DNA from 3 places in the Bacillus sp. VA13 genome. Region 1 is predicted to be linked to each of the others. Evidence: riboswitches for the same ligand, from Rfam matches in the RefSeq annotation. Region 1 holds a riboswitch; each other region holds the start of a gene.
What was found. Region 1 has a riboswitch for S-adenosylmethionine ahead of metI (cystathionine gamma-synthase/O-acetylhomoserine thiolyase). Riboswitches for the same ligand answer to the same signal wherever they lie in the genome.
Positions count from the first base shown of each region.

Region 2: another riboswitch for S-adenosylmethionine. It lies ahead of AC0C66_RS09310 (5-methyltetrahydropteroyltriglutamate--homocysteine S-methyltransferase); the one in region 1 lies ahead of metI (cystathionine gamma-synthase/O-acetylhomoserine thiolyase).
Region 3: another riboswitch for S-adenosylmethionine. It lies ahead of metK (methionine adenosyltransferase); the one in region 1 lies ahead of metI (cystathionine gamma-synthase/O-acetylhomoserine thiolyase).

Region 1 is NZ_JBVQPP010000003.1:316,795-328,876, reverse strand. Features, by position in the region: gene AC0C66_RS13615 (YjcZ family sporulation protein) at 1-73, shown strand, start outside; gene spoVIF (sporulation-specific transcription regulator SpoVIF) at 206-460, shown strand; gene AC0C66_RS13605 (ATP-dependent helicase) at 533-2,812, opposite strand; gene AC0C66_RS13600 (hypothetical protein) at 2,932-3,186, shown strand; gene AC0C66_RS13595 (GNAT family N-acetyltransferase) at 3,260-3,682, opposite strand; gene AC0C66_RS13590 (YjcG family protein) at 3,687-4,202, opposite strand; gene AC0C66_RS13585 (esterase family protein) at 4,239-4,961, opposite strand; SAM riboswitch class I at 5,129-5,252, shown strand; gene metI (cystathionine gamma-synthase/O-acetylhomoserine thiolyase) at 5,321-6,442, shown strand; gene metC (cystathionine beta-lyase) at 6,435-7,607, shown strand; gene AC0C66_RS13570 (GNAT family N-acetyltransferase) at 7,640-8,182, opposite strand; gene AC0C66_RS13565 (DUF819 family protein) at 8,253-9,443, opposite strand; tRNA gene AC0C66_RS13560 (tRNA-Val) at 9,617-9,689, shown strand; gene AC0C66_RS13555 (response regulator aspartate phosphatase) at 9,965-11,128, opposite strand; gene AC0C66_RS13550 (putative quinol monooxygenase) at 11,410-11,691, shown strand.
Region 2 is NZ_JBVQPP010000002.1:212,103-218,985, forward strand. Features, by position in the region: gene AC0C66_RS09285 (methyltransferase domain-containing protein) at 1-533, shown strand, start outside; gene AC0C66_RS09290 (GntP family permease) at 685-2,103, shown strand; gene AC0C66_RS09295 (CoA transferase subunit A) at 2,127-2,843, shown strand; gene AC0C66_RS09300 (CoA transferase subunit B) at 2,840-3,496, shown strand; gene AC0C66_RS09305 (3-hydroxybutyrate dehydrogenase) at 3,513-4,286, shown strand; gene AC0C66_RS09310 (5-methyltetrahydropteroyltriglutamate--homocysteine S-methyltransferase) at 4,338-5,474, opposite strand; SAM riboswitch class I at 5,552-5,658, opposite strand; gene AC0C66_RS09315 (5-methyltetrahydropteroyltriglutamate--homocysteine S-methyltransferase) at 5,727-6,860, opposite strand.
Region 3 is NZ_JBVQPP010000001.1:1,525,419-1,537,500, forward strand. Features, by position in the region: gene AC0C66_RS07870 (hypothetical protein) at 1-36, opposite strand, end outside; gene AC0C66_RS07875 (YtzC family protein) at 191-463, opposite strand; gene mnmL (tRNA modification radical SAM protein MnmL/YtqA) at 625-1,593, shown strand; gene mnmM (tRNA 5-(aminomethyl)-2-thiouridylate-methyltransferase MnmM) at 1,590-2,174, shown strand; gene tbcS (tetraprenyl-beta-curcumene synthase) at 2,164-3,270, opposite strand; gene ytpA (phospholipase YtpA) at 3,291-4,070, opposite strand; gene AC0C66_RS07900 (gamma carbonic anhydrase) at 4,119-4,634, shown strand; gene alaP (alanine permease AlaP) at 4,894-6,285, opposite strand; gene asnB (asparagine synthase (glutamine-hydrolyzing)) at 6,422-8,320, opposite strand; gene metK (methionine adenosyltransferase) at 8,469-9,671, opposite strand; SAM riboswitch class I at 9,839-9,977, opposite strand; gene pckA (phosphoenolpyruvate carboxykinase (ATP)) at 10,175-11,758, shown strand; gene AC0C66_RS07925 (DUF2584 domain-containing protein) at 11,797-12,039, opposite strand.

The DNA.
Region 1 (12,082 bases):
TTCAACATTTGTTCTTTTAGTCGTATTGTTCATTCTCCTTATCATCGTGGGTGCATCTTTTTATAACTTCTAAGGTTTATTGAGGGAAGTACGGGTGATGTCCCGTACTTCCTTGCCTTGTGTTCATTTTTTATTTTTGGAAAAAGCACATTGAACAATGGGTATTCATACAATACTGTATCACTCCGCCAAAAGGAGGCGTATTATGGATAATCAATTTTTTAAGAACATCGAAAAGAAAACAGGTGTCAATATGCAGGATGTCATGAATCTTGCCGGCTCCCTTCAAAACGCCAATTTTAAAGACGAAAACACAGTCCGCAGTGTCATTAAGCGCGTAGCGCAGCTGGCAAACAGACGCGTGCCGAAAGAATTAGAAGATAAGATTGTTCAGTCCATTACAAGCGGAAAAGAAAAGCTTGATTTTAGTACGATTTCTAAAATGTTGGATAATAAATAAGCAGAGGGCCTGGCTGACTCATTTCAGCGGGCCTTTTTTATAGAAAAAACCCGGCAGATCACTGCCGGACTGTTAGTTATGCAAGGGATGTCTTGCTTGCTGTAAAAGAGGATATAAAAATCTTGAACGGTGGGCCGTTTTGCCGCGCCTGTTTGCGGGACAAGACAAATATAAATGCTGTTTGGCCCGGGTCATGGCGACATATAAAAGGCGTCTTTCTTCCTCAAGAGGAGCTTCATCTCCTTTTCTCGCTGTTTCTAATGAGAAATCGTGCGGAATCGAGCCATCTACCGTGCCTAACACGTAGACGGTTTTGAATTCAAGCCCTTTTGACCGGTGAATGGTCATCAGCTGAACGCCATTTTCATCCGTTCTGTTTTTCTCAGCGGCTCTCATATGGTCTACGTGGGCGAGAAAATCAGGAATCGTTTTGAACTTCTTGGCGACGACCTTGATGTCACGCAGGTCATCGGATCCTTTTTCCAGCTTGTTGCTCTCATTGCCCCGTTTTTTTAAATACTCGGAGAAGCCCATTTTTCCTTCTGCAAAGGTGATCGCTTCCACCGGCTTCATTGTGCGGAGGCTTGCGAAAAACGGTACGATCTTCTTGATTTTGTCCAGCTGGAATGGCTTTAGATCAGGCAGTTTGGCCAGCGCTTTAATCATGGAGCAGTCCTCGGTAATCGAGAGCGCCTTCAGCGTGTTCAAAGCGGACTGTTTTAAGAACAAGGCTGGCAGCAAGTGCTTAATCGCCTCAGTGTCATCCTCATTTTGGCTGGCGTACAAGTATGCGAGAATCTGGCGGACGATCCGTCTGCTGTAAAACGATTGGACGCCGCGGTCTGCTGTATACGGAATTGACGATTGATGAAGCCTCTCATATATAGCACGGCCTCCGCTGTTTGTGCGGTAGAGAACTGCAAAGTCTTCAGGGCTTGCCCCGTTTTGAATTTTTTCTTTGATATCGGAAACGACCATTGTTGCTTCTTCCTCTTCGTCATAAGGATAAAACAGCACAGGGACCTGGACGTCATCACGCGCCGCTTCAAGCATTTTGGCATACCTGTTTTTGTTCTTTTTCACGACGATATCAGCACTGGAGACGATCGGGTGCGTAGACCTGTAGTTCGCGGTTAAATAGATCGTCTTCGCTCCAGGGTAATCCTTTTGAAAATCAAGAATAAAAGACGGATTGCTTCCGCGGAATGCGTAGATAGACTGGTCATCGTCACCGACGCAGCACAGGTTTTGCTCCGGGCTTGCCAGCATTTGCATGATTTTATATTGAACCGGGTTAATGTCCTGAAACTCATCAATTAAGATATAAGTAAACCGAGATTGATATTGTTCCAGAAGATCCGGCCGATCGATAAACAATTCATAGCAGGCTGAAGCCATGTCATCAAAATCAAATTGGTTGTGCTCTTTTTTCTGGCGTTCATAATGTTCATATAATCGATAGACTTGTTTTTCCCACTCATCTTGTAAAGGGATGCGTTCATTCGGCACATAAGTGTTTTTCCAGAAACCAATCTGCTGCAGGGCCTGATCAACAGGGAACTCCTTCTCATCTATACCTTCTTCATAGAGTGCTTTTTTGATATATTGTTCCCGCTGCCACTCCATTTTCAGCAGATGCTCGCCGTTCCATTTAGCAGAATCATAGTGATACAAAATCTTATAAAACAAGCTGTGGAATGTTCCGGTGACAAGTCTTCTCACTTTTGCAGGCTGTAATCCGTACTGCTTCGCCATACGCTCTTTCATTTCGGCGACGGCTTTTGTCGTAAAGGTGACAAGCAGCATGTTTTCCGGCGGTATGCCTAAGTGTTCAATCATGTGGGCGGCGCGAGCCGTTAGCACCCGTGTTTTCCCGCTTCCCGCACCTGCAAGCACTAGCAGCGGGCCTTCCGTTTCCGTGACAGCTTTCAGCTGATCCGTGTTCAAGCCGACAGACGGAAATAGATTCGTATCAGGTTCTATTGTTTTTTGAACAAATGGTGTTCCGGGTTTAATGCTTCTCGGCCGCTTCCATTCAGTGACAGCTGGAGACGATTCAGCAGCGATCGCTTTTCCCTTGGGCAAACGAAAGACACCGGATTCCTGATCGTCTTCTTTTTTCTCCTCTTTAGCGGGTTTCGTTTCGCAGGCTTCCTCACATGCCGGAAAATGGCCTGGCTGGCGGTGGATAAACTCCGGCGGATCGGCGATATTGAGCCTTAACAAAACGGGTTTTCCGCAATGAGAACAAAATAAATGTCCTTTTATTCCTTCTTCAAAGAGGAATTGGTAATGTTCTCTCGAATATGTATGTAAATGTATAGTTCGATCATTCAGTCGGGCGCATTTCAAACAGGGATCCTCCCAATCAAAAAAAGGTGTTCATTACAGACAAAGACTATCATATCAAAAGAAACGTGTTTCAAAAAGTAAGTTTAAGGGAAAAGAGACAGCAGAAGGGTGGGTATCGTATGATATATGCAGGTCAAATTCAGAACCAGCAATACGCTCAATATGCAAATAGAACGATTGGACATAAGCAGGATTACGCCGGAACCGAAAAAATCAACTATGTCTCGTTTCAGCGGGTATACAAGGAACTTGAAAAGCAGCAGGAGAATCAAACGGCCGCTGAAAGAAAAGTAAACGAGACAAAACGTAAGCGCTCTCTTTATAAGAGATTGCGAGAAAAAGGAATGGGCACTTATATTAATCGATATGTATAAAAAACCGTTCACATCAAGAGAACGGTTTTTTATGTGCGGAAAAAATCCGGATCTCAATAGACCCGGATACTGTTTAGTCGTTAATCATTTGTAAGTGGGGAATGCCGGCATCGAGAAATTCTTTTTCAGAAAGCACGCGATACCCGTGTTTCTTGTAAAACGGCACAGCCTGCGTTTGCGCGTTTAAAATGAAACCGGAAGCGCCGCCGTCTGCCGCCGCTTTTTCGAGTGCCTTCATAATGATGCCGCCGACACCGGAGGAGCGGTGGCTTTTCAATACGCAAATCCGCTCTAACTTGCCGTAGCCGTCCTTCATACGCCATCTTCCGGCGCCGACAGGCTTTCCGCCGTCATACACGACGATATGCTCCGACTCATTTTCAAGTTCGTCAATTTCTTCTTCAGCAGGTACGTTTTGTTCTTTGACAAAGACTTCTTTTCTTACATAAAATGCATCTTTCATTTGTTTTTCATTTTTTGCGATAACTGCTTCCAAACGATTATTCTCCTCCGCCTAGCAAGAAGGTTTCATATACTGTCCACGATCCGTTTTCTAGCTGGTAAAGCAAGTGGAAACGATCAACGATTTCTTCATGCGACACTTCCTGCATTTTTAATTGTCCCAGCACATCTGAATGCTCATCGTCGGAAAGATTTTGGCCGACCGTCACATGCGGAACGAAATTATATTCCTGTTCACCAGCCAACACACCGGTGTATAACTTTTCATTGAGTGTTTTTAATTCTTCCGTCGGCTCTGCTTTGATGTAAATGACATTATTGACAGGCGCAAATGAGCTGTATTTTGTCATTTTGAGAACGATCGGATGGGACTCCTTTGCGATGTTTCTCAGATGTGATACAAGCTGATCCGCTTTCTCCTCTTTACATTCAAACGATGCTCTTAGCGTCAAATGGGGCGGGATCAGGGAATAGCTCGGATCATAGCGCTTTCTGTAAGAGTTCGCAAGGTCTTGGAGTTTTTTTGATGGAAATAAAACGATTCCGTATTTCATATTATGTCCCTCCTGGAAATAAAGTATGATAGAATATCAAAGCATTTTTTTCAGCGCCGGCGTGATGAGCGGCTGCCAGTATGTCCATTTGTGATCTCCGTCAAATGATTCAAAATAATAATCGGAAAGCTTCTCCTCCAGCAGCTGTTTCAGCTCCTGATTCGGTTCTGTAAAGTCCAGAATGTTTCCGTCTGTCGTGTGGACGTCAGTTTCTTTTGTTCCGATTTGGTGATAAATAGAGAGGTGTTTGATATCGTCTGACTGTTTCACAGCTCCCAATACATGTTTGTCAACATAGGGAGACTGCATGATGATGTTTCCGAACATATTCGGATAATCAAGCGCTGTCATAAGAGAAACAGTCGCTCCGAGAGAATCACCGATCAGCGTCCGACCGTAGCCGACTTGATAGGTTGGATACTCGTCATCCGCAAACGGAACGAGCTCATGGGCGATGAACCGTTTATACGCCGAAAATTTTGAGCCTTCCGGATGATAGGTTTTTCTGCGCTCTTTTACATCCTTATAAGGAACACCGATAATAATGCTCCGGTCTATTTCTCGCTTGGACAGCAATTCTTCGACCTGTCTGCCGATTCTCCCCAGCCTGAAATAATCGTGGCCGTCCTGCGCGATAATGACATGGTATTTATAAAGCGGGGAGTAGTTGGACGGCAGATAAACGAGCAATGTCATTTCCTCGTTAAGCTCTTTTGAAAAGAATTTCTTTTCTTGCACTGTGCCGTTTTTCGGTGCCATAATACATTCCTCCAGGACATCGCTAGACTTTCTTGCTGTTTTCCATTATTGTACCATGAATTATTAGAAATTTCTCTCTTTAAACTGTTCGGAACTCGAAGAAAAAAGTGTTGAAATAAACTGCAAATTGCGCTAATATAAAACTATCAGAAAATTGAAATCGATATTTCTTATCGTGAGAGGTGGAGGGACTGGCCCTTAGAAACCTCAGCAACCGGCTTGTTTTGCATTATGTGCAAAACGCCAAGGTGCTAAATCCAGCAAGCGTTTTTTATGCTTGGAAGATAAGAAGAAGCGTTAAACCCCTTCTTCTTATGAGGAAGGGGTTTTTTATTTTGAAAAGGGAAGGTGTCAGCTATATGTCACAGCACGTTGAAACGAAATTAGCCCAAATTGGAAACCGAAGCGACGAAGTAACGGGAACAGTGAGTCCTCCTATTTATTTATCAACAGCATACCGCCACAGAGGAATCGGAGAATCTACCGGATTTGATTATGTTCGCACAAAAAATCCGACACGCCAGCTTGTTGAGGACGCGATCGCCAGCTTAGAAAACGGAGCGAGAGGGCTTGCCTTCAGTTCGGGAATGGCTGCCATCCAAACGATTATGGCGCTGTTTAAAAGCGGAGATGAACTGATCGTTTCATCGGACCTATATGGCGGCACGTATCGTCTGTTTGAAAACGAATGGAAAAAATATGGATTGACCTTTCATTATGATGATTTCAGTGATGAGGACTGTTTACGCTCTAAGATTACGCCGAATACAAAAGCGGTGTTTGTGGAAACACCGACAAATCCGCTCATGCAGGAGGCGGACATTGAAAAGGTCGCCCGGATCACAAAAGAGTACGGTCTTCTGCTGATCGTTGATAATACATTTTATACACCGGTCTTGCAAAGGCCGCTTGAGCTGGGAGCCGACATTGTGATTCACAGTGCAACCAAGTATTTAGGCGGGCATAACGACCTGCTTGCGGGACTTGTCGTTGTAAAGGATGAGCAGCTTGGTGAGGAAATGTTTCAACACCAAAATGCGATCGGCGCCGTCCTGCCTCCGTTTGATTCGTGGCTTCTGATGAGAGGAATGAAGACGCTGAGCCTCAGAATGCGCCAGCATCAGGCAAACGCGCAGGAGCTTGCGGCGTTTTTAGAAGAGCAGGAAGAAATTTCTGATGTACTATATCCCGGAAAAGGCGGCATGCTGTCCTTCCGTCTGCAGAAAGAAGAGTGGGTCAATCCATTTTTAAAAGCGCTGAAAACCATTTGTTTTGCAGAAAGCCTCGGCGGGGTGGAGAGCTTTATTACATACCCTGCCACACAGACGCACATGGATATTCCTGAAGAAATCCGCATCGCAAACGGAGTCTGCAATCGCTTGCTGCGTTTTTCAGTCGGAATTGAACATGCGGAAGATTTAAAAGAAGACTTAAAACAGGCGTTATGTCAGGTCAAAGAGGGAGCTGTTTCATTTGAGTAATCACAATTGGACGCTGGAAACCCAGCTCGTGCACAATCCATTTAAAACAGACGGCACAACAGGAGCGGTCAGTGTACCGATCCAGCACGCATCAACTTTTCACCAATCTTCATTTGAAGAGTTTGGCGCATATGATTACAGCCGCTCAGGAACGCCGACAAGAACAGCACTCGAAGAAACAATTGCCGCACTGGAAGGCGGAACGAGAGGATTTGCTTTCAGTTCAGGCATGGCTGCGATCTCAACAGCATTTTTATTGCTGTCACAGGGTGACCACGTTCTTGTGACAGAAGATGTATATGGCGGAACCTTCCGCATGGTAACAGAGGTGCTGACCCGGTTTGGCATTGAGCACACGTTTGTTGATATGACGGATAGTAACGAAGTGGCGCGGAATATCAAGCCGAATACAAAGGTCATTTATATGGAGACACCGTCAAATCCGACACTTGGGATTACTGATATTAAAGCGGTTGTTCAGCTTGCAAAAGAAAACGGCTGTTTGACCTTTCTGGACAATACATTCATGACACCTGCACTGCAGCGTCCGCTTGATCTCGGTGTGGATATTGTGCTTCACAGTGCAACAAAGTTCTTGAGCGGACACAGTGATGTGCTCTCAGGCCTGGCTGCTGTAAAGGATGAAGAGCTTGGGAAGCAGCTGTATAAGCTGCAAAACTCGTTCGGCGCCGTCCTTGGCGTGCAAGATTGCTGGCTTGTGCTGCGCGGATTAAAAACATTGCAGGTCCGTTTAGAAAAAGCAAGTCAAACAGCTGAGCGGCTTGCGGAATTTTTCCAGAAGCATCCGGCGGTGAAACGCGTGTATTATCCGGGGCTGTCTGATCATCCGGGCGCTGAAATCCATAAAAGCCAGTCAACGGGAGCGGGCGCCGTGCTATCTTTTGAGCTTGAAAGCAAAGAGGCCGTTAAGAAATTAGTAGAGAATGTATCACTTCCGGTCTTTGCTGTAAGCCTCGGCGCCGTGGAATCGATTTTGTCTTATCCGGCAACGATGTCTCACGCGGCAATGCCTAAGGAAGAGCGTGAAAAACGCGGCATCACAGACGGCCTGCTCCGTCTTAGCGTGGGAGTCGAACATGCAGACGATTTAGAACGTGATTTCGCACAAGCGCTGAAAGAAATTGCGCCAGTGGCGGTTCGATAAAAAGAAGCCGGGGATGGCCCCGGCTTCTTTTGTTATTCATCATCAGGATTCAGAATCGCGAGGACTTGATGATCCTCCCAAACGCCGTTGATTTTCACATTTTTTCGGGCGATGCCCTCTTTATGAAATCCCGCTTTTTCCAATACACGCATGGACCCGAGATTGCGGGGCATCACACCGGCTTCAATACGGTGCAGTTTCAATTCGTGAAACGCAAAATCAACAATCAATTTGACGGTCTCTGTCATAAGGCCCTTTCCATTATGGGCTTTGTCTAAAAAATACCCGATGAACGCAGTTTGCAGCGCCCCGCGGATGATTTGAAAGAGCGAAACCGTACCGATTAATGTATTGTCTGACGCAGCGAAAATGCCGAAATGATACTCTTCATCTTCCTCCAGTCTTTGCTGATACTCTGCTATTCTTTTTCTTTGCCCCTCAACCGTATAGTAATCGTCTGCGCGTATCATGGAGAACTGTTCAAAGAAATCCTGATTTTCGCTTTGCAGCCGCAGATTTTCTTCCGCATCCTTTACTTCTAAAGGTCTTACATAGATGTTTTTTCCTTTTAACATATCAGTGATCTCTCCGTTCTCATGTCAGCATTCCTCTTACATTATTCTGAGGAAAGTGTAAAAATCCTTTTTATAAGAAAGAAGAAAACCAGTTTCCCATAAAGGTGCCGACATAGTTCCCAATTAAGTAGCCGAGCGTACCAACAAGCATGATCGGGGCGACAAGTTCCCGCCATCCCTTGGCAATTGCCATCGCAGCCGCTGTCGTAGGCCCCCCGACAGCAGCGTTGACAGCGAGCAGAATTTCTTCAAGCCGCACGCGGAACAATTTTCCGACGGCTAAGGAAACAGTTAAATTGCTAATCGCAATGATAAACACAAATAATAGAATAAAAGGCGCATTGGTAACGATTAAGCGCAGATCTGCAGGAATGCCGATCACCACAAAAAACAAATATATCAAAAAGGTTCCAAGCTCTTGAGATCCATTAAGCCTTTCAAAAAAACGCGGGAATAGAAAAATGATAAGAACAGTTAAAGACGTGAGCATCAGATACTGATCGCCAAGCGTTCCGGTCAAAAGGGGATGAGAAAAAAGGCTTTTAAAAAAGCCGGAAATCTTCACACTAACTGCAACAAGCGCAAAAGCAGCACCAGCATTAAAAGCGATATCCTTTAAGGAAATGTCCTTCCGTTTCCAATAGCTTTCTGCACTGTTTCCGCTCTTTCCATCGGCTTTTACTTTTTCTTCAAACGGCATAGCATAATGCCGCTGAAACCATTTAACTGCAGGAATGCTGATTAATATAAAAAACAAAAGCGCCATCATAACATTATCAGCCACAACGGTAGCTGACACATATTCCCCCGGTGTCTCAAATTTTGCCGCCATCGCCGCAAAGTTGATCCCGCCGCCGATATATGAGGCGCTGATCATCCCGCCGATTTTATCGAGATAAGGAATATGCTGTTTGAAAAGAAAAAAAGAGAGAACGCTCCCAAGCACAGTGCCAGCAGAGCTAATCAGAAAAATAAACAGCAAACGCCTGCTTTCCTTAAAAATCTGCCGCACATTGATCTGAAACAGCAAAAGGGGAATCGCCAGGGGCACCACATAAGCCCACACAGTATCATACACAGGCGACTCAACAGGAAGCACTCCTATATTTGTAAACACCATAGCACCTAAAAGCGCAATGATAGCACCCGACACAGCGGACGCCCACTTAAAGCGCTGCTCCAGCCCGATGCTCACTGCCGCCCACACCGCAATAAACCCCCACAATACCCAAACATCATCAGAAGAAATCAAAGAATGCAAAACCCCATCACTCCTATTGTTAGAAAATTAAGACATATTATAATAGCCGGGGAACGGAACAGCAAGTCCGAAAAAAAGTTTTTCTGAAAAAGCAGTTGACGAATAGAAGGGAAGGTTATATAATAGAACTTGTCAGAAAGACAACAACATACCCAGCAACACATACATATCATGATTCCGTAGCTCAGCTGGGAGAGCGCTACCTTGACAGGGTAGAGGTCGCTGGTTCGAGCCCAGTCGGAATCATAGCTTAAACCCTTGCACAGCAAGGGTTTTTTACTTTTTATAGGGGCTGTCGGTTTTATTAATGCAGTATATGATTTAAATGAAAACCTAGGAATAATATTGAGTTGAGAAGATAAAATAAAAACCCCATTTCTAAAGTCCAAAATGGGGTTATTTCAATATCATATTAAGTTGCTGCTCTATCTGCGACCTTATAAGTGGACTGCTCAGAAAGAGCGTATGAAGCGCTGGATACTCCAACAATGCCAAGCAAGAGCGCTAAACAAATTGCAATTTTACATTTTTTCATTTAAATGTTTCCCCCTTTGAATTTGTTTACGTGCTTCAATTGCCATTTGATAAAAATCGACCGCATCATGTCTGTCTTCTTTGTTGGTCAAAAAATCAGCAACAGCAACAGCGTATTCTTCCATATCACCATAAAGGTTTTTCTCTTTGAAGAACTTGAACACTTCTCTAAGTGTTTGTAAGTCAAATGATAAATAAAGACCTTTAACCAGTTTTAATTTCTCGGTTACTTCCTGGTTGTTGTGTCGGGCAGCAACCTTCTGACCTTCCTGGTATAATTCTAATGCAGCCTTTACATCATTCTTCTTTGCTTTGACATATGCAAGATTAAAAATCGCTTTGGACTCATAAATGTGCTTTCGATCCTTATGAATTTCATAGGCAATTTGAAAATGTTTCTCAGCATTGTCAAGTTCTTCAAGGTTATTATAACATAACCCCACATTAAAATGAGCTGAACCAATTAAATGTTGCTCCCCTATTTCTAAGGCATCTTTTAAAGCTTTTTCAGCTGTTTCTAAAGCATCCTCATAACACATTTTGTCTAGCCAATTCCCAAATATAACAAATTGACATTGGACCATTTCTTTGCCATATGTAAGGTTACCCTGAGCATCTTTTTGCTCCTTAAATATAGAGTATGCTCGCTGAGCATAATTCATTGAAAAATGAGTCTCTTTCATATAGTAATAGACTTCAGACACTTTGAAATAGAACTCTGCCTTATCTGTATTTGCGTTTTCATCTAATAAATCAAGATATTTTTCAGCTTCGCGATAATAAGTTAAAGCAATAACTAAATCTCTTGTTCTAAAATGATACATGCCGGTAAAAAAATTATAATAGAACTCTATTGTATTCGTGAGGGATTCAGGGGCCATATTTTCCCTTGTCTTTTTGAGATCAGAATAAACACCATCTATATTTTTAACAGAGTCAGGTTCGAGATACGACAGCATTATTTCGTGCCGTAGCTTTAATAGCTGGAGATAGACTGCTACTTTTTCATTTTTCTCCATCATATCGAATTCTTTTTCAACTTTTTGTTTCATTTCTTTTGCTTTCTCAACTCGACCCTGCTTTATGACAACATACCAATGATTAATGTCTGTAGTTACATAATGATATGGGATTAAATCCGAAACAGACAATCAAATACCTCCTTTTATTTACATATATTTAATATTATACCACCAAGGGCACACTCTAATAGAACCATTTTTCGAAAAAACTTTCTATTCAGACTGAAATAAAGGTCAGAATAAGCATAAATAAGGACATCTGATACGGACCCTTTAGCTTGCTTTAGAATTATAGAAAGTTGGTCTAAAAGGCTCCCAATGTCGTTTAATGATTTATAAATGATATCTACATTTTTCAAGAAAATGTTATAATGAAAAGCCATAAAGTGATATGAAGAGGGGCAATTTCGATGCATTACATAACGGCATGCTTAAAAATCATCAGTGATAAAGACCTTAATGAAATAATGAAGGAATTCAAAAAACTTGAGGAAGAAACGAACAAAGAAGAAGGGTGTATCAAATTCCATGCTTATCCGCTTGATCCATCAGAACGTAAAATAATGCTTTGGGAGATTTGGGAAAACGAAGAAGCTGTGAAAACCCATTTCACGAAAAAACACACAAAAGACGTTCAACAACAAGAATTAACGGAAGTAGAATGGTTAATGAAAAGCAATGTGAATGATTAAAAGGCTTTTTAAAAAGAGAATAAAGCTGGCAGTTTGTTGTCCAACTCTATCAACAATCATCCTTTTCATTCAGAAGTCATCAGATGTACAATTCAATAGCCTTGAAGTTATAGGGCTGGTCAGAATCGAATATACTTGTTCAAAAGGCATCAACTACCTTGACAGGGGAGAGGTCGCTAGTTCGAGCCCAGTCGGAATCATACACGGCGGTTAGAGGCGTTATCACGTTTCTAGCCGTTTTTTTGCGTTGACTTAGTCGTATTAAGGCGGAGAATAGCGGTGGACCATTACGTGTCTGAGCGTTTCTTATTCTATTAAATGGGAATAGGAAGCGGGTAACGTACTTGATCATAGAACACTCTCATAACATAAAAAAACCTTTTTTCCGGAA
Region 2 (6,883 bases), on a different contig from region 1:
ATCTGAATGCGCTTTGCGGGTTTGATTATGCGGGGAGAACAGCGACGGGAGCCGGCATCGATCTTTCGAAGGATGGGATTATAAAAGCTTCTAGGACATTCAAAGATCAGATGTGGGCGGTTGCCGATGTGGCGCGTGCTCCCTTTCATGACCGCCAATTCGATGTTGTCTTGTCGATTTTTTCACCATCCAATTATGCAGAGTTTCATAGGCTGCTGAAGGATGATGGCATGCTCATAAAAGTAGTGCCGCGAAAAGATTATTTAATAGAATTAAGGCAATTTTTATATACTGATTCACCAAGGCGTACGTATTCCAATATGGCAGCTGTTGAGCGTTTTACAGCGAATGTTGAACACAGCCATCATGTGAGGCTGCGTTATGTCAAAACGCTTGATCGCCAAGCGATACATTGGCTGCTCCAGATGACGCCGCTCGCCTGGTCTGCGCCGGAAGACAGAGTCAGGCTGCTGAAAGAGATGAAATCAGCCGATATTACGGTTGATGTTGATATCTTAATAGGAATGAAATGAATGGCAGAGGAAAGCTCCGAAAAAAGGAGCTTTCCTTTTTTTAATCGGAATAGTTGGCCCCCGCTTCCCGTACATATGGAAAGGGGACGGGAACGGTCGATGCGGAGAGTATTTGTAAACGCTTTCCCATCCGTGGAAATGGGGGATGTGTGTGGAACTGATCATCATTCTATTGGCGTTAGGCTTGCTGATGTTTACGGCGTATCGGGGATTTTCTGTCATTTTGTTTGCGCCGATTTGCGCGTTATTTGCGGTGCTGCTGACAGATCCAAGCCATGTGCTTCCTTTTTTCTCCTCGATTTTTATGGAGAAGATGGCGGGTTTTATTAAGCTGTATTTCCCGGTATTTTTACTCGGTGCGATTTTTGGAAAAGTCGTTGAAATGTCCGGGCTTGCGGCATCGATTGCGAAAACGATTGTCAGGCTTGTCGGGGCAAAAAGAGCGATACTTGCCATTGTGCTGATGGGCGCTATCTTGACGTACAGCGGCGTCAGCCTATTTGTTGTCGTGTTTGCCGTGTATCCGTTTGCGAAAAATCTGTTCCGAGAAGCTAACATACCGAAACGCCTCATCCCGGGAACGATTGCTTTAGGGGCTTTTACATTTACAATGGACGCACTTCCGGGGACGCCGCAAATTCAAAATGTCATCCCGACGACGTTTTTCAAAACAGACATTTATGCCGCTCCTTGGCTTGGCTTGTTCGGCGCAGTGATTGTGCTGGCAGCGGGCATGATGTATTTGGAATCGAGGCGAAAAAAAGCGCAGACATCCGGCGAAGGCTACGGCGGTTTTGATTCGGAGAATACTGCTGCTCTTGAATCGCCTGAGTTCACGGCCGAACCGGACAAAAGCCCGGTGCAGCATGCGCTTGCCTTTGTCCCGCTTATACTCGTAGGTGCAGTGAATAAATGTTTCACCATATACCTTCCAAAGTGGTATCCGAATGGATTTGATTTTTCATCGATCGGATTAAAGGAATTCGGCAAGCTCGATATTTCTTCAGCGGCTGCTATTTGGTCGGTGGAGCTCGCTCTGGTGATTGGCATCATTACAACGATTTTATTTGATTGGAGAAGGGTGTTTGCCCAAATGAAGGAAGGGCTGAATGAAGGGATCGGCGGTGCCTTGCTGGCATCTATGAATACGGGTGCCGAGTATGGTTTCGGCGGCGTTATCGCCGCGCTGCCGGGGTTTCACAAGCTGAGCAGCGGAATCTCGCACACCTTTACCGATCCGCTTGTGAACGGGGCCGTCACGACAACTGCACTGGCGGGGATCACCGGATCGGCTTCAGGAGGTATGGGCATTGCACTAAGCGCGATGTCGGATCAATACTTGCAGGCGATTCAGGCTTACAACATTCCGCCGGAAGTGATGCATCGAGTCATATCGATGGCATCAGGCGGCATGGATACGCTGCCGCATAATGGCGCTGTTATCACGCTTCTGGCCGTGACAGGACTAACTCACCGGCAATCGTATCGGGATATTTTTGCAATCACGCTCATTAAAACGGCTGCCGTATTTGCTGTGATCGCGATTTACAGCCTGACCGGTCTAGTGTAAGAGAAAACGAAAGGGGCATCAATATGGGAAAAGTACTGTCATCAAGTAAGGAAGCTGCGGAACTGATTCATGATGGAGATACACTGATCGCAGGAGGATTCGGGCTCTGCGGCATTCCTGAACAGCTCATTTTGGCGATAAGAGATCAGGGAGTAAAGGATTTAACCGTTGTCAGCAACAATTGCGGAGTTGATGACTGGGGGCTTGGTTTGCTTTTGGCTAACAGGCAAATCAAGAAAATGATCGCATCCTATGTCGGTGAAAATAAAATTTTTGAGCGGCAGTTTTTAAGCGGAGAGCTTGAGGTTGAACTTGTTCCCCAAGGAACGCTCGCTGAGAGAATTCGTGCAGGCGGTGCGGGCATACCGGGATTTTACACGGCGACAGGCGTTGGTACTTCAATAGCAGAGGGAAAAGAACATAAAACGTTCGGAGGCCGGACATATGTACTGGAGCGAGGCATCACCGGCGACGTGGCGATTGTCAAAGCGTGGAAAGCGGACACCATGGGGAATTTGGTTTTTCGGAAAACGGCGAGAAATTTCAATCCCGTTGCCGCCATGGCAGGGAAGATTACGATTGCCGAGGCAGAAGAAATCGTGGAAGCGGGAGAGCTCGATCCAGATCATATCCATACGCCGGGAATTTACGTACAGCATGTGGTGCTTGGCGCGAGCCATGAAAAACGGATTGAAAAGCGAACAGTCCGACAAGCGGCGGGAAAGGGTGAGGCGAAATGAAAGAAGCGAGAAAACGAATGGTCAAACGGGCTGTACAAGAAATCAAGGATGGCATGAACGTCAATCTTGGGATTGGAATGCCAACGCTTGTCGCAAATGAGATACCCGATGGCGTTCACGTCATGCTTCAGTCAGAAAACGGCTTGCTCGGGATCGGTCCGTATCCTGTGGAAGGAACGGAAGATGCGGATTTGATCAATGCAGGAAAGGAAACAATCACTGAAGTGACGGGGGCTTCCTATTTTGACAGCGCTGAGTCATTCGCAATGATAAGAGGCGGGCATATCGATTTGGCTATCCTCGGCGGCATGGAAGTTTCTGAGCAGGGCGATTTGGCCAATTGGATGATCCCAGGGAAAATGGTAAAAGGGATGGGCGGCGCCATGGATCTCGTCAACGGGGCGAAACGGATCGTTGTCATCATGGAACATGTCAATAAACATGGCGAGTCAAAGGTGAAAAAAACATGCTCGCTTCCGCTGACAGGCCAGAAAGTCGTACACAGGCTGATTACGGATTTGGCTGTTTTTGATTTTGATAACGGCCGCATGACACTGACGGAGCTTCAGGAAGGTGTCACAATTGAAGAGGTTTATGAAAAAACAGAAGCCGCTTTCGCTGTAAGCCAGTCTGTGATCAAACAAAATTCTTAATGGGAGGGTGTTTGACATGAAAAAACAAGTCGCCTTGGTGACTGGGGCAGCCGGCGGAATCGGATTCGAAATCGCGAGGGAATTCGCCCGTGAAGGCGCTAGCGTCATCGTTTCGGACCTTCATCAGGAAGCATGCGAAAAGACCGCTTCCAAGCTTGCAGAAGAAGGTTTTGACGCAGCAGCCATTCCGTGTGATGTGACAAAGGAAGCGCAAGTCGCTGATACGGTAAACGCCATCCAAAAACGATACGGCCGCTTGGATATTTTGGTGAACAATGCCGGTATTCAGCACGTCGCCCCGATTGAAGAGTTTCCGACAGAAACCTTTGAACAGCTGATCAAGGTTATGCTGACGGCGCCCTTCATCGCGATGAAGCATGTTTTTCCGATCATGAAAAAACAGCGGTTTGGCAGAATTATTAATATCGCATCTGTTAATGGTTTAGTCGGCTTTGCGGGGAAATCCGCTTATAATAGTGCCAAGCACGGCGTCATTGGACTGACAAAGGTGGGGGCGCTGGAAGGTGCGCCCCACGGCATTACAGTCAACGCGCTCTGTCCGGGTTATGTCGATACACAGCTTGTCCGCAATCAGCTGAGCGATCTTTCGAAAACGAGAAATGTCCCTTACGACTCCGTGCTTGAACAGGTCATTTTTCCGCTTGTGCCGCAAAAACGATTGCTTTCCGTCAAGGAAATCGCGGATTATGCGGTGTTTTTGGCAAGCGAGAAAGCGAAGGGTGTCACCGGGCAGGCTGTCGTCCTTGATGGAGGCTATACCGCTCAATAACATAAAAAACACACTTGCTCCGCCAGGGAATCAAGTGTGTTTTTTCTTTGCTTATTTCCAAACATCGTTAGCGATCTCAACCACATGGCGCAGCTTCGCCCATTGCTGTTCTTCAGTCAGCTTGTTGCCTTCCTCAGTTGAAGCGAATCCGCATTGAGGGCTGAGGCAAAGCTGGTCTAAGCTCACATAGCGGGACGCTTCTTCGATACGGCGTTTTACATTGTCTGGATGTTCAAGCTCACCGAATTTAGATGTCACTAAGCCAAGGACAAGCTGAAGATCAGAGCGCTTCACATAACGGAGTGGTTCAAATCCGCCTGAGCGTGAATCATCATACTCTAGGAAAAGCCCGTCCAGGTTCAAGCCGTCAAAAATGGTTTCGGCTGCTGCGTCATAGCCGCCTTCCGCTGTCCAAGTGGACTGGAAGTTGCCGCGGCAAATGTGCATTGTTACGGTCAAGTCATCCGGACGGTCTGCAATCGCGTCGTTAATGGATTTCGCAAACAGCTGGCGAAGCTCATCAGGCGTTGTTCCGAACGCTTCGATTTGTTTTAAGCCTTTTTCAGATAAGAAAACAGCCCATGCTGTATCATCAAGCTGGAGGTAGCGGCAGCCTCTGTCATAAAACGCTTGAATCGCTTTTTTATATGCTTTGGATACATCGTGCTGGAAAAGGTGATAGTCGTTTTTGTATGCATCCTTTTCCAGCTTTCCGCGGAAAAACAGCATATTCGGGCTTGGGATTGTCATCTTTGGTGTCGCGTCACCGGCAATGCTATGGAGAAAGGAGTAATCTTCAAGCATTGGGTGAGTTGAAAAGTCGATATCACCGGTCACTTTTATGCCGCGTGCTTTTGTCTGTACGTTATGGAATTGAATGCCCTGCTCAGGAGTAAACGGCTCAACGCCATCTAAGTTTTCAAGGAAATCAAAGTGCCACCACGCTCTGCGGAATTCACCGTCTGTCACGACGTTCAGGCCGGTTTCCTTCTGTTTTTCCACAATGCGGGTGATTTCATCGTTTTCGATTTGGCGAAGCTGCTCAGCCGTAATCTCGCCGGCCGCTTTTTGCAGCCGCGCTTTTTTAACGGGCTCAGATCTCAGCAGGCTTCCGACTTGATCCGCGCGAAACGGCGGTTTTTTTCTTTGAAGTGATTTTTGTTCTGCGGGTGTTGTTTGTTGTGGCATGTTGTCCATTCCTTCTTTCCATTCGAATATAAAAAAGCTCTTCCTTTGGATAAGGAAGAGCTTGTATGACAATCTCAACCTTATCTTCAAGAGCAATCATTGCTCTAAAGGATTTAGCACCATTCTGTTAAACAGCGGTTGCCGGGTATCGCAGGGCCAGTCCCTCCACCTCTCTTGATAAGGAAAACCTTTTTATGAAATTTTCTGATAGTATCTATTATTCACACATTTTATGTTTCTGTCAATGATAGATTATCTCCACACATCGTTGGCGATGTCGATCACATGGCGCAGCTTCGCCCATTGCTGCTCCTCTGTCAAAAGATTGCCTTCTTCTGTAGAGGCGAAACCGCACTGCGGGCTGAGGCACAGCTGATCCAGGCTGACAAAGCGCGCCGCTTCATTGATTCGGCGCTTCACATCCTCAGGATTTTCAAGCTCGCCGTATTTCGATGTAATCAAACCGAGTACAATTTGCAGATCCTTGCGTTTCACGAAACGGAGCGGATCAAAGTTACCGGAGCGGTCATCATCGTATTCCAAGAACAGGCCGTCCAAATGTAAGCCATCCAAAATCGTTTCCGCTACAGCGTCATAGCCTCCAGATGCCGCCCAAGTTGAACGGAAGTTGCCGCGGCAAATGTGCATCGTGATTGCTAAATCATCAGGCCGATCTGCCACTGCATCGTTAATCGTTTTGGCGAATAAGGCAGGCAATGTTTCTGGATCGCCGCCAAGCGCTCGGACGACCTCTCTGCCTTTTTCCTCAAAGAAGAGAGACCATGACGTATCATCAAGCTGAAGATAGCGGCATCCAGCGTCATAGAAGGCTTTGATTGCTTTTTTGTACGCTTGGGCCAGATCATGAAAGTATTCCTCTTGGTCGTCATAAATCCCTTTATCGGCTTTTTCACCGAAAAACAGCATATTCGGGCTCGGAATCGTCAGCTTTGGTGTCGCGTCACCGGCAGTCTCATGTAAAAATTGATAATCGGCAAGCGCGGGGTGGCTCGTAAAATCGAGTTTTCCCGTCACTTTGATGCTGCGTGCTTTTGTTTTCGCATGATGGAACTGAATCCCTTCAGCCGGGATGAACGGTTCCACACCGTCAAGCCCTTCCAGGAAATCATAATGCCACCAGGAACGTCGGAATTCCCCGTCTGTTACCACATCGAGACCGATTTCTTTTTGTTTTTCCACAGTGCGGGTGATCTCTTGATTTTCGATATCACGAAGCTGTTCCGCAGTGATCTCGCCAGCCGCTTTTTTTTGCCGGGCTTCTTTCACCGGAGCAGATCGCAGTAAACTGCCGACATGATCGGCACGGAAAGGAGCTTTGATTTGTTTTTCTGTTTTTTGTCCTGCAACATTTGTTTGTTGAGCCATGTCATTCGCCTCTTTTCTGAAAT
Region 3 (12,082 bases), on a different contig from region 1:
CGGCAAGTTACGTTTGCTTCGTTTTTTATGTTTCATAACTGCCTCCCTTTAATTTCAATATATAAATGACTTTTCATCAGCGTCTATAGTGTATTACTTCAATTAGTACACTTAATACAATAAATACTTTGATCCACAAAGTCAATCCCTTTTTACAAAAAAACGGACCCTTATCAAAAGGGTCCGTTTCTTACACATCAAGAGGTTGCTGCAGGATCATATTATTTTGCAAAGCTTGAAGCTGAAGTCTCATTCTGTACAGCTGTTCTCTCTGCTGATCATTTGACGACAGCCACAGCTTATTTAAGGCATTTACCGCATTTTCAAGCTGCATTTGTGCATCACTGTATTCTTGGTCATTATAATGCTCTTGTTTAGAAGCGATTGTCAGCTGTTCTTCAGCATAATCATATGCCTGCATACATTGCTGGAGATGTTCATCTACTGATTGTCTTGTTGCCACAGTAACCCCTCCTCTTGGTAATGGAAATAATCCATCATTCATATTGTAGCCCCATCTCACTTCGTTCAATAAAGTAATTTATGGTCGATATTCATTTGTTCTCTTGTGAAATGCGTGCTACAATTTTAGGATGCAATCGTACGCAAGGAGGCACATGAATTGTGATGCAGAACAATCCTTTTCCTTATTCAAATACGGAAAAACGCTATCATACATTGAATTATCATCTCAGAGAACATTTCGGCCATAAGGTGTTTAAAGTGGCGCTTGACGGCGGTTTTGACTGTCCGAACCGGGACGGCACCGTTGCCCACGGCGGCTGTACATTTTGCAGTGCAGCAGGCTCCGGCGATTTTGCCGGGAACCGGGCCGATGATTTAATTACGCAATTCCATGACATCAAAAACCGTATGCACGAAAAATGGAAGGACGGCAAATACATCGCTTATTTTCAGGCTTTCACCAACACGCACGCGCCGGTTGAGGTGCTTCGTGAGAAGTTTGAATCTGTCCTCGCGCTTGATGATGTGGTCGGCATTTCGATCGCCACACGTCCGGACTGTCTGCCCGATGATGTCGTTGACTATTTGGCAGAGCTGAATGAACGCACGTATTTGTGGGTGGAGCTTGGGCTTCAAACGGTTCATGAACGGACTGCTCTTCTGATCAACCGCGCACATGATTTTAACTGCTATGTGGAAGGCGTCAATAAATTAAGAAAACATGGCATACGTGTCTGCTCGCACATTATCAACGGATTGCCTTTGGAAGACCGGGACATGATGATGGAAACTGCTAAGGCCGTCGCAGATTTGGACGTCCAAGGCATTAAAATTCATCTGCTGCACCTATTGAAAGGCACGCCGATGGTCAAGCAATATGAAAAGGGAAAGCTGGAATTTCTTTCTCAAGATGATTATGTTCAGCTCGTCTGCGATCAGCTTGAAATCATTCCGCCTGAAATGATTGTCCACCGCATTACAGGTGACGGACCGATAGACTTGATGATCGGGCCGATGTGGAGCGTCAACAAATGGGAAGTGCTTGGCGCCATTAATAAAGAGCTTGAAAATCGTGGCAGCTATCAAGGGAAGTTCTTCCAGCATCTTGAGGAGGAATCAGCCCTATGATTTTGAAAAAAATTCTTCCTTACAGCAAAGAACTGCTGAAAATGGCCGCGGGAGAAGGAGATATTGCCGTAGATGCAACGATGGGCAACGGGCATGATACGCAGTTTTTAGCGGAGCTTGTCGGTGAAAACGGCCATGTGTACGCATTCGACATCCAAGAATCAGCCGTGGCCAATACGAAGGAACGGCTCGGTGAGACATATCAAGCGCGAACAACGTTATTTCACAAAAGCCATGACAAAATTGCTGAATCCCTTCCGCCGGAAACACATGGCAAAGTGGCGGCCGCTGTATTTAACCTCGGCTATCTGCCGGGCGGGGACAAATCGATTACGACGAACGGTAATTCAACAATCAAAGCAATTGAACAGCTTCTCAGCATCATGAAAGATGAAGGCCTGATTGTTTTGGTCGTCTATCATGGTCACCCGGAAGGCAAAGCTGAAAAAAACGACGTGCTTGACTTTTGCCGGAACTTGGATCAGCAAGCAGCCCGTGTCTTAACATACGGATTTATCAATCAACAAAATGACCCGCCATTTATTGTCGCCATTGAAAAAAAAGCTCAAATCAGCAAATGATTTGAGCTTTTTTCTTTGAGTTTTTCATCCAGCCCATTTTTTGAAATTTCCGGTAGGCTCTGCCGTTTATATAAAAGAAAAAGGAGGTTTTTCCGCTTGCTTTGATCAGCTTCTTCGCGAGCCGGCCCATTTCCTTTTGGCCAGCCACTTTATCATCTGACAAATAAACGCCCAGCAAGCCGCGATTGATTAAACGATGGAAGTTTTCATGCGGAATGCCTTGTAAATGTTCGTCGGCTTTTTGGATAAAGTGTTCAAGCCGCTTCATCATTTCTTCATGCGACTCGTAATACGAGCAGAAATTTAAGTCCCCTTCCAGCAAGTCCTCCTCTTGATCAATCAAATAATCAAGCAGAATGTGAAGCCCTTGTATGTAAGGAAAATAACTATTGCGGATTTTTTTAGCGGTGTTTTCTGTGAAATCAGGCTGGAACGAATACGCAACAAGACAGAATATGCCTAACGTAGAGCCTGCACAGGCTGAAAATTCATACCATTCCATCTTCTCAGGCAGCTCAGATTCATATTGAGTAAACCACTTCTCAAGCCGCGGAACACGCTCATGCTCAATGACATGCTTATGCACCTGCAAATCGCAATAATAGCCACACAGTTCAAGCAGATAAGGTTTAATCATGTCGTAGTGCTCAATTGAACCAAGAACACGCTGGCACGTTTTGACCAGTTCATGCAAATATCCGCTGTCATCCTGTTCTTCTCTGAATTGATAATAATTTTGCGGTTCCGCTCCCACTGTCAGTGCGTCCTGCATTGAGGTGTGGAGCATCCGAAAATCCTGCGGGTCAAGTGAGGTGCTGCGGTCGCACAGATTGTCCAGATAATCACTGATCGTTTGATACGCGATGATAAACTCGACGCATTTCTGCTTTTGATTGCCTGACAATAAGGCAAGTATGCCGCCGCCCTCACAGTGGAACGTTTTGTCTCGAATACTTGCGGTTGCCTGTGCTTTTAATTCACTGTTATAAATTGATTCTGATTTTTGCTTCCAAATGTCCAGCTCTTGATGAACGAGCGGAAATATATCTCGATATACTTTTGCCATCAGTCCAAAAGGATGTTCTGGTACTGTCAACACATGCACCCCCAACTAGTTCAAATATATTGATCAGTAAACGCTCTTGCTGCTTTAAAGACATCTTCTCTTTCGGGTTCATTAAATATTTCATGATAAAGCCCTTCCCACTCTCTGTACGCTTTATTATGGGAAGCTACACCTGAAAACCACTTAATGACCATCGTTTTGTCAACAAGCTTATCGTCACCGGCCTGCATCACAAGAAGCGGCACTCTTAAAAACGCATCTGTCGGCACCATCGCTGACTCAATAGTTTTTAAAAGCTCTCTGTACCATCTGACAGAAACTTTCCTGACGTATAACGAGTCATTTTGGTCGGCCTCGATGACGTCCTCATTACGCGTCGCCATATCAATTGATAATCCCGAATCAACCTTAAGCGACGGAGCGATGACATTCAGGCCTCTGGATGCAAGGTCAAGCGCTTTATTGACTTTAATTTGCAGTCCGAGACACGGTGATGATAAAATAATTCCCGTAATACGGGGATTTCTTTGCTGTTTAAACCATTCAATCGCGACCAGGCCGCCCATGCTGTGACCGAGAAGAAAAACCGGCAGCTCAAAGGTTCGTGCTTTATCTATCCAAGTATCTACTTCATCAATGTATTCTTGAAATGAGCGAATATGACCTCTGGCCCTTGTGGTTGTCCCCTGACCCGGCAAGTCGCCCATGACAACGTGATAACCCGAAGATCTCCACATTTCAATCAGCCATTTATATCGTCCGTGATATTCACTTGCCCCGTGAATCATCACAATCACGGCAACAGGTCTGTCTGCTTTCCAGGTCCACATGCTCTTCACCTCATACGAAATTTAAATAGAGAAAGAAGGATGAATACTATGATCTACCCTTATAAGGAACACATGCCAGATATCCACCCAACAGCCTTTGTAGCTGATAATGCAACCATTACCGGTGATGTCGTTATCGGAGAACAGTCCAGCATTTGGTTTTCTGTTGTCATAAGGGGAGATGTCGCGCCGACTAGAATCGGAAACAGAGTCAATATCCAAGATTTAAGCTGCCTCCATCAAAGCCCGAACCGGACGCTTCTCATTGAAGATGACGCCACGATAGGCCATCAGGTTACACTTCATAGCGCTGTTATCCGCAAGAACGCCTTAATTGGTATGGGCTCAATCATCTTAGACGGAGCCGAAATTGGCGAAGGCGCCTTTATTGGTGCCGGCAGTCTTGTCCCGCCGGGAAAGATCATTCCGCCTGGCCATCTCGCTTTTGGCCGTCCTGCAAAAGTCATACGCCCTTTGACCGAAGAAGACCGACAAGATATGCAAAGAATACGGTCGGAATATGTAGCAAAGGGCCAATACTATAAATCACTTCAACAAACATAAGACCTGCTTCGTCTTACTTTACCATTTTTCAAATTATGTTTGAAAGCAATAACCATTGTTTACCCGGACGTCATGACAGTTCGGGTTTTGATTTCTCCATAAAACGTTCACATACGGCATCAAACGTATGACTTTTATCTTATCATAAAACTTGTTCCGCAACTGTAAGCTGTCCCTGCAAAAAAATATGTTCCTATTCTTTCCTGTTCTCTATTTTCTATGACCACACACAAAAAGAGCCCGCTGGGAGCTCTTTTGGTCAGCTGATATTTCGTTCGTTGGCAGCAGCCGCATTTTTCTTATGAAAACCTTTTCCATAATACACGGCAAGTAAGATAAGAAACCAAATCGGCCCGACAATCACGGCTACCCTTGTATCGGGACTGTAAGCCATAAGAATAACGACAAATGCTAAAAATGCCAAAGATACATAAGACGTAAACGGAAAGAAAGGCATTTTGTATTTTAAGTGTTTCTTTTCTTCCGGCCGCAAGCTTTTCCGGTATCTAATTTGAGAAAGCAAAATGATCGCCCACGTCCAAATCGCTCCGAAAGTTGCAATGCTTGTGACCCAAGTAAACACCTTTGCAGGTACAACATAGTTTAACAGCACTCCGACTAATAAAGCGCCCGCTGAAGCCAGAACAGCTTTACCCGGGATGCCGCCTTTCGTCAGCTGCCCGTATGCTTGTGGTGCCTCACCCTGCTCCGCTAAGTTAAACAGCATCCGCCCTGTGCTGAAAATGCCGCTGTTGCATGAAGACAGCGCAGCCGTCAAGACGACAAAGTTAATGATGCCTGCTGCCGATGGAATGCCCACTTTTTCAAATGTGAGGACAAACGGGCTTCCTTGTGAGCCAATTTCCTGCCATGGGTAAATAGACATAATAACAAATAAAGCGCCTACATAAAAAATCAAAATACGCCAAAATACCGTATCAATTGCTTTGGCCAACGATTTTTGCGGGTTTTTCACTTCACCAGCCGTTACCCCGATCATTTCAATCCCTAAATAGGCGAACATCACCATTTGAAGTGACAATAAAACCCCTTTTATTCCATGTGGGAAAAATCCTCCGTTGTTCCACAAGTTGCTGATTCCGGTTGCAATGCCTCCATTGCCGACCCCTGCGATGATCATCAATAAACCGACAGCAATCATTGATAAGATTGCAACAATTTTAATCAAAGCGAACCAAAATTCCAGCTCTCCGTAAGCTTTGACAGCCAAGAAATTAACACCCGTCATAATGACCAGCGCCGATAATGCCCAAATCCAGTTTGGCACGTCCGGAAACCAGTACCCCATATAAATCCCGACAGCAGTGATTTCGGCCATACAGGTGACAACCCATAAAAACCAGTAGTTCCACCCTGTTAAATAACCTGCAAGCGGTCCCAAATAATCACGGGCATAGCGGCTGAAGGAGCCAGCGACCGGTTTTTGAATGGCCATTTCTCCAAGCGCTCTCATAATAAAAAACATGACCAGGCCGCTTATGGCATACGCTCCCAAAATACCCGGCCCTGCTAATTGAATAGCTGATGCGGAGCCGAGGAACAATCCCACTCCTATAGCAGCCCCTAAAGACATTAAAGAAATATGCCTTTCTTCGAGTCCGCGGTGCAGCTCTTGTTTTTGTTTTTGCATGCTTTCTTCTCCCCTAGAAAAAAATATCAATAAATTATTTTTCTGAATTTTCCGTGTGGATTGGGTAAATCAATGATGATGGAGAAATAAAAGGATAATAACAAGGCTTTCGACGAATCGAAAGCCTTGTTGTCTGTTACACAAAGATGACTTCTTTAGGCTGATGGCTCAGCTCTTCAGGCATATACCGTTTTTCGATATTGATGCTGTGCCAGATCATAAAGATCAGTACAGTCCATATTTTACGGCTGTTATCAGCCTTGTCCGCACAATGGTCTTCAAGAAGCTGAAGAACATAATCCTTGTGGATATAAGCATCCGTTTGGCTTTCCTGAATCATGTTCCGCACCCATTCGTTCATTTCGTTTTTCAGCCAATGACGGATCGGTACAGGGAAACCAAGCTTTTTGCGGTTTAATACGTGCTCAGGCACAATTCCTTCAGCGGCTTTGCGAAGAAGATACTTCGTCGTGCCGTTCTTCGTTTTCAGCTCATCAGGAATTTTTGAAGCGACGTCAAATACGACTTTATCCAAGAACGGCACACGCAGTTCCAAAGAATTCGCCATCGTCATTTTATCCGCTTTTAACAAAATATCGCCGCGCATCCAAGTATGGATATCGACATACTGCATTTTGTTGATATCGCTGTATGAGCTGCTTTCTGTAAAGTAAGTTTTTGTCACATCACGATATGAAAGATTCGGATTATAATGCTTCAGCAGCTGTTTTTTAACAGATTCCTCGAAAATTTTCGCGTTACCGATATAACGATCCTGAAGCGGAGTACAACCGCGCTCAAGCAGGCTCTTTCCTCTCATACCTTCAGGCATAACAGCCGCAACGTGCAGAAGCATCTTTTTTAGGCCTGACGGAATGCGTTCAAACGGTTTAAGCGAAAGCGGCTCACGGTAAATGTTATATCCGCCGAAGAGCTCATCCGCACCTTCACCTGATAAAGCAACCGTTACATGTTTTTTCGCTTCTTTTGCAACAAAGTACAACGGAATCGCTGCAGGATCAGCAAGCGGATCATCAAAATGCCATACGATCTTCGGAAGCTCGTTCATGTATTCCTCAGGCGAAATGACTTTACTGATATTTTCAATGCCAAGTGCCGCTGCAGTTTCTTTCGCTACATCGACTTCACTAAAGCCCTGCTGTTCAAATCCGACAGAGAATGTTTTTAAGCTTGGATGAAATTCCTTCGCAACGGATACAATAAAGGAAGAATCAATTCCGCCAGACAGGAATGAACCGACAGGAACGTCACTTCTCATATGAACGTTTACAGAGTCATAGATCGCGTCTCTGACTTCTTTCACAAGCTTATCTTCTTCAGTCTGAACTGGCTTAAAGTTCGCTTTGAAATACGTTTTGAATGTGATATCGCCGTCCGGGCGGATTGTGAACTGTGAACCCGGCTCTACTTTTTTCACATTGGCATCAAGCGTGTTTGGTTCAGGAACGAATTGGAAAGACATGTACTGCTGCAATGCCTCTTTATCTATTTCAATATCATTCTGAGCAACCATTAAACTTTTTCTCTCTGAGGCAAAATAAACCTGATCATTGATCGTTGTGTAGTACAACGGTTTAATGCCGAATGGATCTCTTGCTCCATAAAGCACATGATCGTTTTTATTCCAAATCAGAAAGGCAAACATACCGCGGAGTTTGGACGCCGCTTCTTCTTTGTAGTGACGGTAAGTCGCAAGAAGAACCTCTGTGTCCGAATCCGTGTTGAATGTATACCCCTTTGCTTCAAGTTCTTCTCTCAATTCAATATAGTTATAGATTTCTCCGTTAAAGATAATCCAATATGTTTCATCTTCATATGATAAAGGCTGTCCGCCATTTTCTACATCAATAATGCTGAGCCGTCTGAATCCGAATCCAACGTGCTCATCATGGAAATATCCATCACTGTCAGGACCGCGGTGAACGATCATTTGGTTCATTTGTTTGATTAGTTCTTCTTGATCAGCGGTTTGAGCTAACGGATGCTTGTTAAAAACCCCGACAAATCCACACATAGTATTGCCTCCATAATTAAAATTGTCATCATTGAACCCCTATTTATAGACGCTGTGAATAGTATTTGGTTTCACGGTTATGTAAAAAAATAAACATGAATACAACGTGAAAAAGGGAAAGCCGCTTAACGAGTAAGCGGCTATAAAGTTATTCTCCTAACGCTTCTTTACGCAGCTGCTCCGCTTTGTCTGTACGTTCCCACGGAAGATCAACATCGTGGCGTCCAAAGTGGCCGTACGCAGCAGTTTGTTTGTAGATCGGACGGCGTAAATCAAGCATTTTGATAATGCCGGCAGGTCGTAAATCAAAGTTATTGCGAACAACTTCAATCAGTTTTTCCTCAGAAGCTTTACCGGAACCGAATGTGTTGATTGAGATTGATACAGGCTGTGCAACACCAATCGCGTAAGCAAGCTGTACTTCGCAAGAATCAGCAAGCTCAGCCGCAACGATGTTTTTCGCAACGTATCTTGCTGCATAAGCCGCAGAACGGTCTACCTTCGTTGCATCCTTACCTGAGAACGCTCCTCCGCCGTGGCGCGCATAGCCGCCGTAAGTATCAACGATGATTTTGCGTCCTGTAAGTCCCGCATCCCCTTGAGGGCCTCCGATAACGAAACGTCCTGTAGGGTTGATGAAATATTTTGTTTCTTCATCAATCAGCTCTTCAGGAACAACCGGATTGATAACATGTTCTTTAATGTTGCGCTGGATTTGCTCAAGCGTAATTTCAGGGTGGTGCTGAGTTGAAATAACAATCGCGTCAATGCGGACAGGTTTGTTATTTTCATCGTACTCAACCGTTACCTGTGTTTTGCCGTCAGGGCGAAGGTATGGAAGAATATCTTCTTTACGGACTTCACTCAGGCGGCGGGCTAATTTATGAGCAAGTGAAATTGGAAGAGGCATAAGCTCTTTCGTTTCGTTGCACGCGTAACCGAACATTAAACCTTGGTCACCCGCACCGATCGCTTCAATTTCTTCGTCGCTCATTGTGCCTTCACGGGCTTCAAGCGCTTGGTCTACACCCATTGCAATATCAGCAGACTGCTCGTCAATTGATGTTAAAACCGCACAAGTTTCCGCATCAAATCCGTATTTCGCACGTGTGTATCCGATTTCTTTAATGGTTTGGCGAACCGTTTTCGGAATGTCAACATACGTAGATGTTGTGATCTCTCCGCTGACAAGCACCAAACCAGTTGTCACAGACGTCTCACAAGCAACACGCGCGTTAGGGTCTTTCTTTAAAATTTCATCTAAAATGCTGTCAGAAATCTGGTCACAGATTTTATCCGGATGCCCCTCCGTAACAGATTCTGATGTAAATAAACGACGATTTTTACTCATGATTTGCTTCCTCCTGCACAAGGCCTCCCGAAAGACCTTGTATATATGATACGGAACTCGCTCCCTCTTATACAATGTAACGTTATATTAGAGAATGTTAATTGGCATATTTATGAAATAAAAAAACCTTTTCCATCGAGGAAAGGGTTTGGTCTTTGTGCCTTTCACTCTTATCGCTCAAGGAATCATACAACCTTGCAACAGGTTAGCACCTTGGTTGTCTCACACAGTTGAACATAATAAATAACAGAGAAACCGGTTGCTGGGCTTCATAGGGCCTGTCCCTCCGCCAGCTCGGGATAAGAGTATCCGCTCAATGAAATATCTTATCGTAAAAGGGTTTGCAATGTCAATATGATTCAGAAGAAATAGGCACCTATATCGAGGGAAAACATTGGAAAACGCACACACAAAAAACAATAAATAGTATAGACTATTTGAAAATATATGTTATACTAATTCACAATTAGCAAAACACAAAAAACGATAAAGGAAGGTTTCATATGAACTCAGTTGATTTAACCGCTGATTTACAAGCCTTATTAACAAGCCCAAATGTGCGTCATAATTTATCAGCAGCACAGCTTACAGAAAAAGTACTCTCCCGGAACGAAGGCATTTTAACTTCCACGGGTGCTGTTCGGGCGACAACAGGCGCTTATACAGGACGCTCACCTAAAGACAAATTTATCGTGGAGGAAGAAAGCACGAAAAATAAGATCGATTGGGGGACGGTGAATCAGCCGATTTCAGAAGAAGCGTTTGAGCGGCTGTACACGAAGGTTGTCAGCTATCTGAAACAGCGAGATGAGCTGTTTGTTTTCGAAGGATTTGCCGGCGCAGATGAAAAATACAGACTGCCGATCACCGTCGTAAATGAGTTCGCATGGCACAATTTATTCGCAAGACAGCTGTTTATCCGCCCGGAAGGCAATGATAAGAAAACAGTTGAACAGCCGTTTACCATTCTTTCTGCTCCGCATTTCAAAGCGGATCCAAAAACAGACGGCACACATTCCGAAACCTTTATTATTGTCTCTTTCGAAAAGCGGACGATCTTAATCGGCGGAACAGAGTATGCCGGAGAAATGAAGAAGTCCATCTTCTCCATTATGAATTTCCTGCTCCCTGAAAGAGATATTTTATCCATGCATTGCTCTGCCAATGTCGGTGAAAAAGGCGATGTTGCCCTTTTCTTCGGACTGTCTGGAACAGGCAAGACCACCCTTTCAGCCGATGCTGACCGCAAACTGATCGGCGATGATGAACACGGCTGGTCTGACACAGGCGTCTTTAATATTGAAGGCGGATGCTACGCCAAGTGTATTCATTTAAGCGAAGAAAAGGAGCCTCAGATCTTTAACGCGATCCGCTTCGGGTCTGTTCTCGAAAATGTTGTTGTGGATGAAGATACACGTGAAGCCAATTATGATGATTCATTCTATACCGAAAACACGCGTGCGGCTTACCCGATTCATATGATTGACAACATCGTGACACCAAGCATGGCAGGCCACCCTTCAGCAATTGTATTTTTGACGGCTGATGCATTCGGAGTCCTGCCTCCGATCAGCAAACTGACGAAGGAGCAGGCGATGTATCATTTCTTGAGCGGTTATACGAGCAAGCTTGCCGGAACCGAACGCGGTGTGACATCTCCTGAGACGACGTTTTCCACATGCTTCGGCTCACCGTTCCTGCCGCTTCCTGCTCACGTCTATGCTGAAATGCTCGGCAAAAAGATCGATGAACACGGCGCAGACGTTTTCTTGGTCAATACCGGCTGGACCGGCGGCGGCTACGGTACAGGCGAGCGCATGAAGCTTTCTTACACGAGAGCGATGGTCAAAGCAGCGATTGAAGGCAAATTAGAGGATGCAGAAATGATGACTGACGATATTTTTGGCCTGCATATACCGGTCCATGTTCCTGGCGTTCCTGATCATATCCTTCAGCCTGAAAACACGTGGAGCAACAAGGAAGAATACAGAGAAAAAGCTTTCTACCTCGCAAATGAATTCAAAGAGAATTTTAAAAAGTTCGCACATACAGATGCCATTGCACAGGCAGGCGGCCCTCTCGTTTAAAAAGCAAAAGCCAAGAGCAATTACGCTCTTGGCTTGTTTTAATTGACAGAATGCAAAGAAGTCAGCTTGTACGTAATGATGGTCCGGCCGTCTTCCCATTGAAGTTTCTGCACTTCAGCTGTGCCTGACTTTTCGCCGAACTTTGTTTTGCGCACATCCATCGGAATCTCCATCGGATATACACGGTATCCGTCTTTCTCTAACGTAAATATATTTTCATCTATTCGAACTTCTTGTCCTTTTGTCACAATCAGTGTATTAAATTCAACAGGCATTCCCAAAGTGAAATCCCCTTTCGTTCTCTTTTTTCTTTATCATAACATA